One region of the Bradyrhizobium erythrophlei genome, then DNA from elsewhere that is predicted to be linked to it. Evidence: predicted binding sites of a transcription regulator. Region 1 holds the regulator's gene; the other holds the start of a gene.
What was found. The regulator LexA, encoded in region 1, represses DNA repair genes until DNA is damaged. The targets are predictions, from matches to a motif close to TGTTCNNNNTGTGTTCNG.
Positions count from the first base shown of each region.

Region 2: BUA38_RS05085 (PA0069 family radical SAM protein) is a predicted target of LexA. The motif match lies at 2,506-2,523, and genes of this name have one in related genera.

Region 1 is NZ_LT670849.1:6,624,023-6,628,379, reverse strand. Features, by position in the region: gene BUA38_RS31855 (alpha-hydroxy acid oxidase) at 1-67, shown strand, start outside; gene BUA38_RS31850 (HAD-IA family hydrolase) at 106-735, shown strand; gene glp (gephyrin-like molybdotransferase Glp) at 774-1,985, shown strand; gene lexA (transcriptional repressor LexA) at 2,174-2,878, shown strand; gene BUA38_RS31835 (hypothetical protein) at 3,115-3,534, shown strand; gene BUA38_RS31830 (hypothetical protein) at 3,671-4,012, shown strand; partial or broken gene BUA38_RS31825 (ComEC/Rec2 family competence protein) at 4,037-4,357, opposite strand, start outside.
Region 2 is NZ_LT670849.1:1,099,999-1,104,355, reverse strand. Features, by position in the region: gene BUA38_RS05105 (PilZ domain-containing protein) at 1-66, shown strand, start outside; gene BUA38_RS05100 (substrate-binding domain-containing protein) at 29-796, opposite strand; gene BUA38_RS05095 (bifunctional helix-turn-helix transcriptional regulator/GNAT family N-acetyltransferase) at 793-1,737, opposite strand; gene BUA38_RS05090 (glycosyltransferase) at 1,797-2,366, opposite strand; gene BUA38_RS05085 (PA0069 family radical SAM protein) at 2,545-3,708, shown strand; gene BUA38_RS05080 (VOC family protein) at 3,732-4,178, shown strand; gene BUA38_RS05075 (ribonuclease HII) at 4,275-4,357, shown strand, end outside.

The DNA.
Region 1 (4,357 bases):
GCCGACCAACCTGCCGGGCGTCTTCTCCGCCTTCCCGCTTCTCGACATCGAGCCTTATCGGTATTGACGAGTTAGCGGCGCCGATCTGATGGCAGGCAACCAGCCGTGAACCAGCCACCACTTTCGCCCGGCGACGCCGACGCCTTGCTGTTCGATCTCGGGCGGGTGGTGCTCGATATCGATTTCGACCGCACCCTTCACCATTGGGCCCGCCAGGCTGGATGCGAACCTGTCCTGCTTGGACAGCGCTTCCTGCGCGGGGAATTGTACCACCAGCACGAGAAGGGCGAGATCAGCGACGAGGCCTTCTTTGCCGGCTTAAGATCCTCTCTCGGTGTGGAACTCTCCGACGCGCAATTTGTCGACGGCTGGAACGCGATCTTTGTCGGCGAAATACCCGGGATCAAAACCCTGCTCGCCCGCGCCGCGAAACACCTGCCGCTCTATGCGTTCTCGAATACGAACGCGGTGCATGGCGCCTATTTTTCCGTTCAATATGCGGAAGTGCTCGGCCATTTCCATCAGATTTTTCTATCATCCACCATCGGGCTTCGAAAGCCGGACGCGGAAGCCTATGATCACGTCGTGCAGGCCATCGGCGTGCCGGCGGAACGCATTGTGTTCTTCGACGATCTCGACGAAAACATCAGGGGTGCCTGCGAGCGCGGCCTCAAGGCGGTTCGGGTCACCTCGTCCGGCGACGTCGCTCGCGCGCTTCAAGCGCTCGGAATCTAGGAAGGCGGTTTGAACGTGTTCATTCGCGGAGTCCTGTCGTGGCACTGATGCCGGTCGCCGATGCCCTGGCCGCGGTTCTTTCGGGCGCCGAAGCACTGCCCGAGGAAATGACTGCGCTGGATTTGGCTTTCAAGCGCATTCTGGCGCGCGATCTGGCCGCACTGCGTACCCAGCCGCCGCAGGCGATGTCGGCCATGGACGGCTATGCGGTCCGCGCGACAGATGCCAGGCAAGCCGGCACACCCCTCAAGGTCATCGGCGAGATCGCCGCCGGACGGCCTTTCGATCGCGTCGTAGGCGCGGGCGAGGCGGTACGCATCTTTACCGGCGGCGTGATCCCCGAAGGCGCCGATGCCGTCATCATTCAGGAAGATACCGTGGTCGAGGGCGACGGGATCAAAATCACCGAAGCCGCGATCGCCGGCCGCCACATTCGCCGCGCCGGCGTCGACTTTCGTGAAGGCGACGTGTTGCTCAAGGCGGGCCAGGAGCTTTCCGACCGCGACCTCTCGCTCGCAGCCTCCATGAACTACCCTCTGCTGCCCGTTCATCGCCGGCCAAAGGTGGCGCTGCTGGCGACCGGCGACGAGTTGGTGATGCCGGGTCAAACCCCCGGGCCCGGCCAGATCGTCTATTCCAACGGTTATGCGCTGCGGGCGCTCGCCCGGGCCGAAGGCGCCGACGTGCTCGACCTCGGCATTGCCGCGGATACGCTCGAGGCCACCCGGAGCGGAATTCGCCGCGCGCGCGATAGCGGCGCCGACGTCCTGATCACGACCGGAGGGGCTTCGGTCGGCGACCACGACCTGGTCAAGAAGTCGCTCGACGCCGAAAACGTGGCGATGGCCTTCTGGCGGATCGCCATGCGGCCCGGCAAGCCGCTAATGCACGGTCGCCTCGGGGACATGCGCGTGATCGGCCTGCCCGGCAACCCCGTATCGTCTTACGTATGCGCGTTCCTGTTTCTCGTGCCGTTGATTCGCAAACTCTGCGGCCAAACAGTGATCCATCACACCACCGAATCTGCGCTGTTGGGGCATGGCGTGTCGGCCAACGATCAGCGCGAGGACTATTTGCGCGCCCGTCTTACGACACGCGAGGACGGCGCGTTGATCGCAACCCCGGTCAATCAGCAGGACAGTTCGCTGCTTGGGAATCTCGCTGCGGCACAGGCACTTCTGATACGTCCGCCGTTTGCGCCGGCGGCTGACGCAGGCAGAGTTTGCGAGATCCTCAGGCTCCCCGCCTGAGCGGGTTCGAGCGCTCGGCGCGCTCGCCCTCATTGACGAAAAATTAAGTGGTTGCGGAACACATATGGAACAGATAGTGTTCGTTCATGATTTGTTTCTGAAGTTTGGCGATGATCTTCGGGCTCCCTCAAGCCTTGAACGCCAGACGTCTCGGAAACTGAACGACAGCAACCTGGGGACTGGTCGAGATGCTGACACGCAAACAATACGAACTTCTGCGGTTCATTAGTGAACGGCTGAAGGAGTCGGGCGTGCCGCCCTCTTTTGACGAAATGAAGGACGCCCTCGACCTGCGCTCCAAATCCGGCATTCACCGTCTGATCACCGCGCTCGAAGAGCGGGGCTTCATTCGCCGCCTCCCCAATCGCGCCCGCGCGATCGAAGTCATCAAGTTACCGGAACTGGCCAGCGCCGGCGGCGGTAGCCGGCGGGGTTTCACCCCGAGCGTCATCGAAGGCACGCTTGGCAAGGTTCGCGGCCCCAGCGCCGGTGCGGAGGACGATGGCAACCGTCCGGTCGCCGTGCCCGTCATGGGCCGCATCGCGGCCGGCACCCCGATCGAGGCGTTGCAGACCCGCAGCCACACCATCAGCGTGCCGCCGGATATGCTCGGCGCGGGCGAACATTATGCCCTCGAAGTGCGCGGCGACTCGATGGTGGAAGCGGGAATCCTGGATGGCGACATGGCGCTGATCCAGCGCAACGAAACCGCCGACACCGGCGACATTGTCGTCGCCCTGATCGACGACGAGGAAGCCACGTTGAAGCGCTTCCGCCGTCGCGGTGCATCGATTGCACTCGAGCCGGCGAATGCGGCCTACGAAGTCCGCATCCTGCCGCCGAACCGGGTCAAGATTCAGGGCAAGCTCATCGGCCTTTACCGGAAATACTGAGCTCCGGACCCACCTTCCGCAAACACACCGGTGTCTGGCGATTTCCGCGGAACCAAAAGGTTCCTCAAAGCGTATTGTATTGGCAAAACAAATTTGTGATGCGACGCCGACCGGCAAGCCGCAGAATTGCCGCCAAGCGGCAACACAATCGCACCCTAATGTTCATCAAGATGGAGGCTGGCGCCTCTTTTCGATGGAAGAGACGCGGCCGGCTATCTCAAGCGAGGAGCCATCCGATGTGTGACTATAGTCTGCACGCCGTCGCCACGCGCCCTGCCAAAGCGGGCGAGACGCTGATCACCACGACCTTCCGCGGCACGTCCACCAAGGGCTTTGCGTCGGAAGCCGAACCCGAAGTCGCGGTCTGCCTGTTGCCGGGCACGGAACTCGCCTTTGCCGACAACGTCAGATACGACAGCCGCTGGTTCTGGACACGGCGCTCGGCCTTCCGGGTCGGCAAGCTCGGCGAGATCGATCGCCATCTTACCGATCGTCATCACGACACGATCGAATTTCCTGACGGCAGCCATGTGCTGGTGACGCTGCTCCGCGAGGGGCAACGCGCGACCGTGTTGCAGCTGCCTGCCATCAAGCAGGCCGTCCCTCGCCCCGTTCTCGCCGGCACTCCGCAGCCGCGGCCGGTGATCACGGGCTGAAAGCCAACGGGCAGTAGCCAGTTTGTTTAGTGCGTCATGAGTTCCTCGAACGATAAGCGCGTCAGGGAATTGAATCAGCTCAAGCTGGCCCTGACGACCTTCGCCTTGCACCTCGATGCGTTTGAGGAACGAACGCATGGATTGCTGCGTTCAATCGGCCGACCGGGAGACGATGGTCAGCCGGGCCGCGGATCTCGCAAAGGAGGCGCTTTTGCCGGTCAATAAGGTCACATGGCAGCAGGTCGGGCACGTCACCGAGCCTGGCCGATACATGTTCCGCTTCGGATGGCTGACGGTGGCGCCTGACGATCTCGCGATCTGGGAGCAGTTTCCGAACGCGCGCTTCACCCTTGTTCAGACGTCTTCGCCGCCCTTGGCGGCGGAGTCGGGTGAACCAATCGAGACCGACGAATTCCACCTTGGTGCGTTCGAACTGCACGGCAACGACGATTTCCACGACCAGCACGCAGCCGCCTGATCGGCCGCCGGCGCCGACGGAGCATCAGTCCTCGCTCTGAAGCTCCGCCTCCGGCGGTGTAGCGTCGGCCGGGCGCGCCGGGGCGCCTCCAACGGCAAGCTCCCTGTCGGTCTCGGCATCACCGGTGGCTGGCGCCCAAGGTCTGTCTGCACCCCTCGGCTTGACCGCATCGATGACAAGTCCGCGCCTGGTCCAGCGCAGCGCCATTGCGCCTTGCGCGCGCAATCGCTTCAGTTCAAGCACGGTCGCCTGGCATCTCGGCGGCGCGGGGCTCGCCGTCACGATCAAGGCGGTCCTGGCGCAGTCGTCCGCCAGCCCGTCGGGTTTTAAGGACAGCGCGACAAA
Region 2 (4,357 bases), 2.0 Mb from region 1:
ACGCTGCTGCCCGTCGTCGTCGAGCAGGCTAACGATCCGACGGCGGCTTCAGTCCAGCCTTCGTGACGGCGGCGGCAGCCTCCCGGGACGACAGAAAAAGCAGCAGTGCGCGTGCGGCCTCCGCCTCGTGCGGCGCCTTGGTGAGCACGCCGGCAAAGGAAAAGTTCGGCTGCACTTCGGCCGGCAGCGCGCCGACGAGCGTGACACCGGGAACATGGATCAGCTCGGCCACCTGCTGGAAGCCGATTTCCGCCTCGCCGCGCGCAACCACGGCCGCGACCGGCTCGCCGGACGGCGGTCCGCGCACCTTCCGGCTCTTGGCCGCGATCTGGTCTGCGATGCCGAGCTTCTCGAACAAAACCGTCGACAGATACGTGCCGCTGCCGCTGTCCGAATAGGCGATCGATCTGGCCGCAAGCAAAGCGTTCCGAAGCGCGTCGACGCTTGCGATGTCCGGCTTTTGCGCTCCTTCGCGCACCACCATGCCGATCAGCGAACGCGCCAGTTCGACCTTGCTATCGGCTTGCACGAGACCGCGCTTGCCGAGTTCGTCAGCGGCGCCGCCGTCGAGGATCACGACATCGGCGCTCTCGCCACGCGAAAGCCGCGCCGGGATTGCCTCGGGCGAATCTCCCATCGACGGTCCGCGCGTCGTGATCAGATGATTTCCAGTCGCGCGCTCGAAAGCCGGAGCCAATTCGGAGTAGGCGCCGTGAAAACCGGACGAGATCATCACATGGACATCGGCGGCGTTTGCGGCCTGCGCAGCAAGCAGGATAATGACTGCGATTATCATTCGAGCGGGAAGGGGCACCAGAGTTTCATCTCCCAGGTTTCGCCGATCAGGCTTTGTCCGAAACTTCGATGCGGTTCGGTTGCCACCAGCACAAAGCCTGCGTCCTGATAGATTTTGCGGGCCGGCGTCAGAATGCTTTGGGTCCAGAGCGTGATCTTGCGATAGCCGCAGGCGCGCGCAAAGGCAATGCACTCGCTGACCAGCCGCTTGCCCAGGCCCTGACCGCGTCCGGCCGACTCAACCAGAAGCAGACGCAATTTGGCGACCTCGTCGTCGTGCCGCACCAGGAAGACCGATCCGACCGGCGCGCCGTTGATTTCGGCGATCCAGCAGCGCTCGCGCGAGGCATCGAAGGAGCGCAGGAATTGGGCGGCGATTTCAGCGACCAGCGCTTCGAAAGAGCAATCGAAGCCATATTCGCTGGCATATTGCGCGCCGTGGCTTTGCACCACCCAGCCCATGTCGCCGGGTCGAGGTTCACGCAGGATTGCGGGCTTCGATGCATGCCCCGCACCGAACAGATCTTCGATCGTTGCCATCGCGGCGGTGAGGCGTCGCCGATCTGTGTCCGACAAACGGCGCAGCATCTTTGCGACCTCTTCGTGCGAACTTCGGTCGAGTTTCGCAAAGGCCTGACGTCCCTTGGCGGTCAGGTTGAGTTGATGCTGTCGGCGGTCCGCGGGCAATGGCTTGCGGGTGATCAGGCCGTCATCGTCGAATTTCTGGACGATGCGGCTGAGATAGCCGGTGTCGAGATCGAGTTCTATCCCGATCTCCTTGGCTGCCGCACCATCCCGCTGCGCGAGTTCGTACAGCACCCGCTCTTCGCTCAGCGAGAACGGGCTTTCGAGAAGCCGCTGCCCGAGCACGCCAGGCTGGCGGGTGTAAAAGCGGTTGAAGGCGCGAACCGCCGATATCCGCTTCTGTTCGTCTGAAAGCATGGCGCACCTCAATACTTGCCATCGTCAAATAGTTATTTGACTTTGGCAAGTATATGGCGTCAGACCGTGACGATCCGGCTATGCAACAGGGTCAGCGACGATCGGCCAAGCCGGCGCAGCAACCGCGCTTCGGCGCGGGCGGCATTGGGCACGTGGCCGCCGAGTCGCTCATAGTGGTCGCGCGCAATCAATAGCCCCTGGTCGGCGAACGGGCCTGCAATCACCCGCGCGACGGATCTTGCGCGGTCGCGCCAGGTGAAATCGGAATAGGGCGAGCGCGCGTACCGGAACACGGCGGCGCGGGGACGGTCGCCGTCCGAAACACGCTGGATGAATTGCATGGTCTCATCGATCCAGCCGTGATCGAGCACCGCGCCCGCATGAAGGAACATCAGCCAGGGCGAGCGCGCCTGATGCGCCCCTTCCGCCAATGCTGCTGCGCGGGGTCCATTGAACGGCAGGAACTGGCAGCCCGCGACATCGGCAACCCGTTCGATCACGCCGTTATCGCCGCGATCGACCAGCAACACCTCGCGAATAACGCCCGTGGCGGCGCCCGGCACCAGCGCAGCCAAGGTGGCGACGGCCGGATGTTCGGCCCCTTCGGTCGGAATAATGACGCTCAGCATGTTCTCAACGGTCCAAAGCGAGGAACCGTTATCACCTTGTCATATTCAAAGCATCCGTAGCCGCTCGGCTTTTTGCGGCGGCAGCGGAGCTGAGGCCGAGCCACCTCATCGGATATTTGTTTTGTGGATCGGCCAATCATGTTCTTGATTTGTTCTCGTTCCGTGTTATCTTCGAACCATGAGCAGAGCATCCTCACATGCGCTCAAGCACCCGCCGGTCAAGGCGCCCTCCAAACCGGCGGGTGCGCCTTCCGATTTGCCGGAGCTTGCAGTCGCCATCGATCGCGAGCGGCGGCGAGGCCGGGGCGCGCAATCCAACGCCACTGGCCGCTATGAGGCCGAGGCGAAGGTTGCGTTCGATGACGGCTGGCAGAGCCTTGAGGATCTTCCGCCGTTCAAGACGACGGTAACGCTCGATACGTCGCGCAAGGTCATTGCGCGTAACGATTCCCCCGATATCGGCTTCGATCGCTCGATCAATCCGTACCGGGGTTGCGAGCACGGCTGCGTGTACTGCTTCGCTCGGCCGACCCATGCTTTTCTCGGAATGTCGCCGGGGCTCGACTTCGAAACGAAGCTGCTCGCCAAGCCCGACGCGCCACAGCTTCTGGAAAAGGAACTGGCGGCGGAGCATTACGAACCGCGCATGATCGCGATCGGCACCAATACCGATCCGTATCAGCCGATCGAGCGCGATCACAAGATCATGCGCGGCATTCTCGAAGTGCTGGACCGCGCCTCGCATCCGGTCGGCATCGTGACCAAATCGGCGCTGGTGACGCGCGACATCGACATCCTGTCGCGGATGGCCAAGCGCAATCTTGCCAAGGTCGCAATTTCGGTGACGACGCTCGATCCGCGGCTGGCGCGGACCATGGAGCCGCGCGCTTCCGCGCCGCCGAAACGGCTTGAGGCGCTGCGGCGATTGTCGGAGGCGGGAATTCCGACGACCGTGATGGTCGCGCCGGTCATTCCCGCACTCAACGACAGCGAGATCGAGCGCATTCTGGATGCGGCGGCGCATGCCGGCGTAAAGGAAGCGAGTTACGTGCTGCTTCGCCTGCCGCTTGAAGTGCGCGATCTCTTCCGCGAGTGGCTGATGGCGAATTATCCCGATCGCTACCGTCACGTCTTCACCTTGATCCGCGACATGCGCGGCGGCCGCGATTATGACTCGCAATGGGGCACGCGGATGAAGGGCACAGGTCCGATGGCCTGGATGATCGGGCGCAGGTTCGAGATCGCCTGCGACAAGCTGGGGCTCAATAAGCGCCGGTCCAAATTGACCACGGATCATTTCGCCAAGCCCAAGCGAAGCGGGCAGCAGCTCAGCCTGTTCTGAAGTTCTGTGTGAAGGAGCGTTCGATGCCCAAGCCGCCGGTTCCAAGACTGACAGTCATTACCCTCGGCGTTTCCGATATGCGCCGGAGCATTACCTTCTATGAAGCGCTTGGCTTTGTCCGGAAGATGCATGCAACCGGAGAGGTAGTTGCGTTCTTCGACACCGGCGCAACCGTGATCGGGCTGTTTCCGTGGGACCAACTGGCGCAGGACGCAACCTTGCCGGATCAGCCAAGGCCCGGTGCTTTTCGCGGTATGACGCTGGCGTGGAACTGCCGTTCCGCCAAAGAAGTCGACGAGGTGATCGAATTTGCGGTCTCGAAAGGCGCGCAGCGATTGAAGCCTTCCCATATGACCGATTATGGCGGCTATTCCGGATATTTCACCGATCCCGACGGGCATCCATGGGAAGCGGTGGTCGCGCCGAACATTGAGGTCGGGGAAGATCGCCGCGTGCATCTGCCGGATTGAGAGTTGCGCGTTGAGCTGCTGTTGAGAGCGGTGAAAGGCGCGCATCGCGCAAAAGTTCCGGTTGCGTGCCTTCTCGGCCTTGCGCACCATCCCGGCATGATTCGGGATAAATCCGGGAAGAAAAAACAACCAAACCTGCCGAAGGGCGTCATCGCGGTCGCGCCGCCGAGCTTTCGCCG